3 regions of the Streptomyces sp. NPDC058955 genome follow, and region 2 is predicted to be linked to each of the others. Evidence: riboswitches for the same ligand, from Rfam matches in the RefSeq annotation. Region 2 holds a riboswitch; each other region holds the start of a gene.

The links. Region 2 has a riboswitch for thiamine pyrophosphate ahead of thiO (glycine oxidase ThiO). Riboswitches for the same ligand answer to the same signal wherever they lie in the genome.
Region 1: it holds a riboswitch for thiamine pyrophosphate, as region 2 does, so the genes downstream of both, thiC (phosphomethylpyrimidine synthase ThiC) here and thiO (glycine oxidase ThiO) in region 2, are expected to answer to the same signal.
Region 3: it holds a riboswitch for thiamine pyrophosphate, as region 2 does, so the genes downstream of both, ACFW1I_RS02380 (thiamine ABC transporter substrate binding subunit) here and thiO (glycine oxidase ThiO) in region 2, are expected to answer to the same signal.

What each region holds. Positions count from the first base shown of each region.
Region 1 covers NZ_JBHYKM010000004.1:118,060-120,251, reverse strand. The annotation lists gene thiC (phosphomethylpyrimidine synthase ThiC) at 1-1,129, opposite strand, end outside; TPP riboswitch at 1,124-1,258, opposite strand; gene ACFW1I_RS03390 (YibE/F family protein) at 1,330-2,192, shown strand, end outside.
Region 2 covers NZ_JBHYKM010000072.1:25,247-27,438, reverse strand. The annotation lists gene ACFW1I_RS24775 (NAD(P)/FAD-dependent oxidoreductase) at 1-685, opposite strand, end outside; TPP riboswitch at 769-882, shown strand; gene thiO (glycine oxidase ThiO) at 880-2,076, shown strand; gene thiS (sulfur carrier protein ThiS) at 2,073-2,192, shown strand, end outside.
Region 3 covers NZ_JBHYKM010000003.1:94,337-96,528, forward strand. The annotation lists gene ACFW1I_RS02380 (thiamine ABC transporter substrate binding subunit) at 1-932, opposite strand, end outside; TPP riboswitch at 1,016-1,125, opposite strand; gene rlmN (23S rRNA (adenine(2503)-C(2))-methyltransferase RlmN) at 1,155-2,192, opposite strand, start outside.

The DNA of each region.
Region 1 (2,192 bases), on a different contig from region 2:
CCGCGAACTGGGCGTCGTCGTTGGCGTCCGCGATCGAGCCGGGGCGCAGCCCGTCGCCGAGCGAGTAGGTGACGTCGTACGCCGCCAGGATCTCGCAGAGCTCCTCGAAGTTCGTGTAGAGGAAGTTCTCCTTGTGGTGCGCGAGGCACCAGGCGGCCATGATCGAGCCGCCGCGCGAGACGATGCCGGTCTTGCGGCGCGCGGTGAGCGGCACGTACGGCAGCAGCACGCCGGCGTGCACGGTCATGTAGTCCACGCCCTGCTCGGCCTGCTCGATGACCGTGTCCTTGTAGATCTCCCAGGTCAGCTCCTCGGCCTTGCCGTCGACCTTCTCCAGGGCCTGGTAGAGCGGCACGGTGCCGATGGGCACGGGGGAGTTGCGCAGCACCCACTCGCGGGTGGTGTGGATGTTGCGGCCGGTGGACAGGTCCATGACCGTGTCGGCGCCCCAGCGGGTCGCCCAGGTCATCTTCTCCACCTCCTCCTCGATGGAGGAGGTGACGGCGGAGTTGCCGATGTTGGCGTTGACCTTCACCAGGAACCGCTTGCCGATGATCATCGGCTCGATCTCCGGGTGGTTGACGTTGGCCGGCAGCACCGCGCGGCCCGCCGCGATCTCCTCGCGGACGACCTCGGGGGAGACGTTCTCCCGGATCGCCACGTACTCCATCTCCGGGGTGATCTCGCCCCGGCGGGCGTACGCGAGCTGGGTCACGGCCTGCCCGTCGCGGCCCCGGCGGGGCAGCCGCGGGCGGCCGGGGAAGACCGCGTCGAGGTTCTTGAGCCCGCCGCCGCGCGGCGAGGTGTGCTTGATGCCGTCGTCCTCCGGGCGGACCGGGCGGCCCGCGTACTCCTCCGTGTCGCCGCGCGCGATGATCCAGTTCTCGCGCAGCGGGAGGAGGCCCCGGCGGACGTCGGTGTCGACGGCGGGGTCGGTGTACGGGCCGGACGTGTCGTACAGCGTCACGTCCTTGCCGTTGGTGAGGTGCACCTGACGGACCGGCACCCGGACGTCGGGGCGCGAGCCCTCGACGTACCCCTTGTGCCAGCCCGGCGTGCGCTCGCCCTGGCCGTCGTTCCGGCCGTCGTTCTGGTCGGAGGCAGGCGTGCGTGCATCCTGAATGGTCATGAGACCGAATCTCCCTACGCCGGCATTACCCGGTAACAGGTTCGGCGGTCGGCGCAGCCTCCTTCCGTACGTGCGTACGGTGATCAGCGCCCTCTCAGCCCGGTGCTCCGAGCTCCCGCGTGTGCAAAGGTGTCACGAGGCTAGCGCCATCCCGGGCGTGCTGAACAGTGGGCCCCCACCGTTCTTGCGATGATCGGTCGGTGACTTCCCCGCAGCAGTCCCCCGATCCGCACGGCCACGAGCACGGCCCCGACCAGGGCCACGAGCACGGGCACGGCTTCGGCCGGTACGGTCCGGACCACGGTCCCGGCCCCGGTTCCGGTCACGGTCACAGCCACAGCCACGGGCCCGCCGCGCCCGTCTCGCGCCATCTGCGCAGAGTCATCGCGGCCGTCCTGATCCCCTTCGCCACCGCCGTGGTCGTCGGTCTCGCGGTGCTCTGGCCCGGTGGCACGCCGGCGCACGAGCGGACCGGGGTCGGCTTCGACCGGCAGACCGAGCAGGGCAAGGTCGTGGCGGTCGAGCAGGTGGACTGCAAGGACGTGAACGCGGCGCAGGTGCCGCCGACCGGCGACACCACGACCCCGCAGGGCCGCGAGGCGGTCAACGCCCAGCAGGGCCAGTGCGCGAAGGCGACGATCGAGGTCACCAGCGGTCCGGACAAGGGCCGGCAGTTCACCGAGATCGTGCAGCCGGACGCCCCGCGCCAGCTGGAGGAGGGCCAGGGCGTGGTCGTCGCCTACGCCCCCGACGCCCCGAAGGACCTGCAGTACTCGGTGACGGACGTGAACCGGAAGGTGCCGATGGCGGTCCTCGCCGCCATCTTCGCGCTCGCGGTCGTGCTCGTCGGCCGGATGCGCGGCGTGATGGCGCTGATCGCGCTCGCGGTGAGCTTCCTGGTGCTCACGCTCTTCATCCTGCCCGCGATCCTGGAGGGTTCGAACCCGCTGATCGTAGCGGTGGTCGGATCGAGCGCGATCATGCTGCTCGCGCTCTACATGTGCCACGGCCTGTCGGCCCGCACCTCGGTCGCGGTGCTGGGCACGCTGATCTCGCTGCTGCT
Region 2 (2,192 bases):
CGTCGGCGGGCAGTTCGCGGCCGTCGGCGAGGACGACGGCGCCGGGCCGGACGGTGTCCACGCGCGCGTGGGTGAGGAGTTCGGCGCCGCTCTCGGCGTACCAGCCGGCCATGGCGGTGGTGACCTCGGCGGGCAGGGCGCCGGCGAGCGGCAGGGGGGCGGCCTCGACGACGGTGACGGCGCAGCCGGCCTCGCGGGCGGCGGTGGCGAACTCGGCGCCGATCCAGCCGGCGCCGACCACGACGACGGAGCCGCCGCCGGCGAGGACGGGGCCGAGGCGGACGGCGTCGTCGAGGGTGCGCAGCAGGTGGACGCCGGGGACGCCCTCGGTGCCGGGGAGGGTGAGGGGGTGGGCGCCGGTGGCGAGGACGAGGACGTCGTACGGGAAGCGGCCGGCCTCGGTGACGAGTTCGCGGCCGGCGGGGCGCAGCCCGGTGACGTCGAGGCCGAGGCGGAGGTCGACGCCGAGGGACTCGAAGTCGACGTCGAAGGCGGAGTGCTCGGCCTTGCCGAGGAGGACGGCCTTGGAGAGCGGGGGCCGGTCGTAGGGCTGGTGGGGTTCGGCGCCGATGAGGGTGACGGGGCCCTCGAAGCCCTGTTCGCGCAGGGCGACGGCGGTCTGGACGCCCGCCATGCCCGCGCCGACGATCACGACGTGCCGCTGGGTCTGCTTCTGCTCGCTCACCCGTCCACCTTACGCACCTGACGGTGCGTCAGAAAGAGAGGTCCCCTGTGGCGCTCCGGCGCCGGGGGCTAGGGTGGCGGGCACACACCACTCGCGGGAGCCCGGACGCACCGGGCTGAGAGGGAGGCTGGCCGGCCTCCGACCGTACGAACCTGATCCGGGTCATGCCGGCGAAGGGAGGGGCGGGAACGCCCATGCGTTCATCCGACACCATCGACGGCGCCACCCGCGGCGCCACCGACGTCCTCGTGGTCGGCGGCGGCATCATCGGCCTGGTCACGGCGTGGCGGGCGGCCCGGCGCGGGCTGGGCGTCGCCGTCGTCGACCCCGAGCCGGGCGGCGGCGCCGCCCGGGTCGCGGCCGGCATGCTCGCCGCCGTCACCGAACTGCACTACGGCGAGGAGACCCTCCTCGGGCTCAACCTCGCCTCCGCCGCCCGCTACCCCGCCTTCGTGGCCGAGCTGGAGGAGGCCACCGGCCTCGACGTGGGCTACCGCGCCTGCGGCACCCTCGCCGTCGCGCTCGACGCCGACGACCGGGCCCACCTGCGCGAGCTGCACGCCCTCCAGACCCGCTGCGGACTCGCCTCCGAATGGCTGAGCGGCCGCGAGTGCCGCCGCCTGGAGCCCATGCTGGCGCCCGGGGTGCGCGGCGGGCTCCGGGTGGACGGCGACCACCAGGTCGACCCGCGGCGGCTGGCCGCCGCGCTGCTCACCGCCTGCGAGCGGGCCGGGGTGGTCTTCCACCGGGCGCTCGCGGACCGGCTCACCGTGGTCCGCGACCGGGCCCGCGGGGTCGTCCTCGGCGACGGCACCGAGCTGTCCGCCGGGCAGACCGTCCTCGCCGCGGGCAGCCTCAGCGGCCGGCTCGCCGGCGTGCCCGAGGCGGTCCTGCCGCCGGTCCGCCCGGTGAAGGGCCAGGTCCTGCGGCTGCGGATCCCCGCCCCGTACGCCCCCTTCCTCTCCCGCACCGTCCGGGCCGTGGTCCGCGGCAGCCACGTCTACCTGGTGCCGCGCGAGAACGGCGAGCTGGTCGTCGGCGCCACCAGCGAGGAGCTGGGCTGGGACACCACGGTGACCGCCGGAGGGGTGTACGAACTCCTCCGGGACGCCCACGAGCTGGTCCCCGGGCTCACCGAGCTGCCGCTCACCGAGACCCTGGCCGGACTGCGCCCCGGCTCCCCCGACAACGCGCCGCTGCTCGGGCCGAGCGCCCTCCCCGGCCTCCACCTGGCCACCGGCCACTACCGCAACGGGGTCCTCCTCACCCCCGTCACCGGCGACGTCATGGCGGAGGCGCTCACCACGGGCGTCCTCCCCGACGAGGCGCGCCCCTTCTCCCCCCGCCGTTTCCCCACCGCTCTCCCCGTACGTCAGGAGCAGCCCGCATGAACGTGTCCGTGAACGGCGAGCCGCGCGCGCTCGCCGCCCCCGTCTCCCTGGCCTCCCTGGTCGCCACCCTCACCGCCGCCCCCGCCGGGGTCGCCGCCGCCGTCAACGAGGCGGTC
Region 3 (2,192 bases), on a different contig from region 2:
TGGAGCGGCATGTCGTCCTGGAACTTCTTCGAGATCAGGAAGTCGATCAGCGCCTTGCCGCCCTCGGGGTTCTTCGCCCCGTTCAGCAGCCCCGCGAACTCGGTCTGCCGGAAGCAGGTGCCGGTGGACACCCCGGTGGGGGCCTCCTTCGGCTGCGGCTCCGCGTAGAGCACCTCGACCGGCGGGCTGGAGGCGTAGGAGACGACCAGCGGGCGGTCGCCCTTGGCCTCCTTGCCGCCGGCCGAGCCGGAGAACTCCTGGTTGTAGGCGAGCTCCCAGCTGTCGACGGTCTTCACGCCGTTGGCCTTCAGCTTCGACCAGTAGTCCTGCCAGCCCTCGTCGCCGTACTGCGCGATCGTGCCGAGGAGGAAGCCGAGGCCCGGGGAGGACCGCTCCGGGTTCTCCACCACGAGCAGGTCCTTGTACGCCGGCTTCGCCAGGTCGTCGAAGGTCTGCGGCGGCGCCAGCTTCTTGTCCGCGAAGTACTTCTTGTCGTAGTTGACGCAGATGTCGCCGGTGTCGATCGGCGTGACCCGCTCGTCGAGCTTGAGGGTGTCCGGGATCCGGTCGGCGCCCTTCGCCTCGTACGCCACGAAGATGCCGTTGTCGACGGCGCGGGAGAGCAGGGTGTTGTCGACGCCGAAGAAGACGTCGCCCTGCGGGGAGCCCTTGGTCAGGATCTCCTTGTTGACGGCCTCGCCCGCGTCGCCGGCCTTCAGCACCTTCACGGTGAAGCCGGTCCGCTTCGTGAACTCCGCCAGCACCTCCTTGGAGGCGTTGAAGGAGTCGTGGCTGACGAGGGTCACGGTCTTCGGCGCCGGCGTCCCGGACTTGCCGGCGGCCTCGCGGGCGTCCTCGGTGGAGCAGGCGGCGAGGCCCGTGACGCCGAGCGCCGCGGCCAGCGCGACGGCGGCGGCCTTCTTGGTGTGCATGGTGGTTCTTCCTCCTGGGTGGGACCAGGAAGAGACGCGGCCCTGCCCGCGGCCGGGGACCGGACGCGGGCAGGGCGCAACAGCTCGAGTTACGACCGAACTTCCTACCCGGAATGACCCGGGCGAGGTTCAGAGGGTCTGCGGTCTACGGTTACCGCACTCTCAGCGCTGTGGCGCTCCCCTGTCGGAATATGCAGATGTGTTCGAGCACAGAGTACAAGGTCAGCGTTCGGCGGCGGCCAGCTGTCCACAGGCGCCGTCGATCTCCTGGCCGCGGGTGTCGCGGACGGTCACCGGCACGCCGTGGCGGGCGATGGCCTCGACGAACGCCTTCTCGTCCTCCGGGCGGGACGCGGTCCACTTCGACCCCGGCGTCGGGTTCAGCGGGATCAGGTTGACGTGCACCCGCTTGCCCTTGAGCAGCTTGCCGAGCAGGTCGCCCCGCCAGGCCTGGTCGTTGATGTCCCGGATGAGGGCGTACTCGATGGAGATCCGGCGCCCGGACTTCTCGGCGTACTCCCAGGCCGCGTCCAGCACCTCCCGGACCTTCCAGCGGGTGTTCACCGGCACCAGGGTGTCCCGCAGCTCGTCGTCCGGCGCGTGCAGCGAGACCGCGAGCCGGCACTTGAAGCCCTCGTCGGCGAAGCGCAGCATCGCCGGCACCAGGCCGACCGTGGACACGGTGATGCCGCGCTGCGAGAGCCCCAGGCCGTCCGGCTCCGGGTCGGTCAGCCGGCGGATGGCGCCGACGACCCGCTTGTAGTTGGCGAGCGGCTCGCCCATGCCCATGAAGACGATGTTCGACAGCCGCGCCGGGCCGCCGGGCACCTCGCCGTCGCGCAGCGCGCGCATGCCGTCGACGATCTGGTGCACGATCTCGGCGGTCGACAGGTTCCGGTCGAGACCGGCCTGCCCGGTCGCGCAGAACGGGCAGTTCATGCCGCAGCCGGCCTGCGAGGAGATGCACATGGTCACCCGGTCCGGGTAGCGCATGAGCACCGACTCGACGAGCGTGCCGTCGTGCAGCCGCCAGAGCGTCTTGCGGGTGGTGTCGTCGTCGCACGAGATGTGCCGCACCACCGACATCAGGTCGGGCAGCAGCTCCCCGGCGAGCTTCTCCCGCGCGGCGGCCGGGATGTCGGTCCACGCGGCGGGGTCGTGCGCGTACCGCGAGAAGTAGTGCGTCGACAGCTGCTTGGCGCGGAAGGGCTTCTCGCCGATCGCGGCGACGGCCTCCTTGCGCTCGGCGGGCGTCAGGTC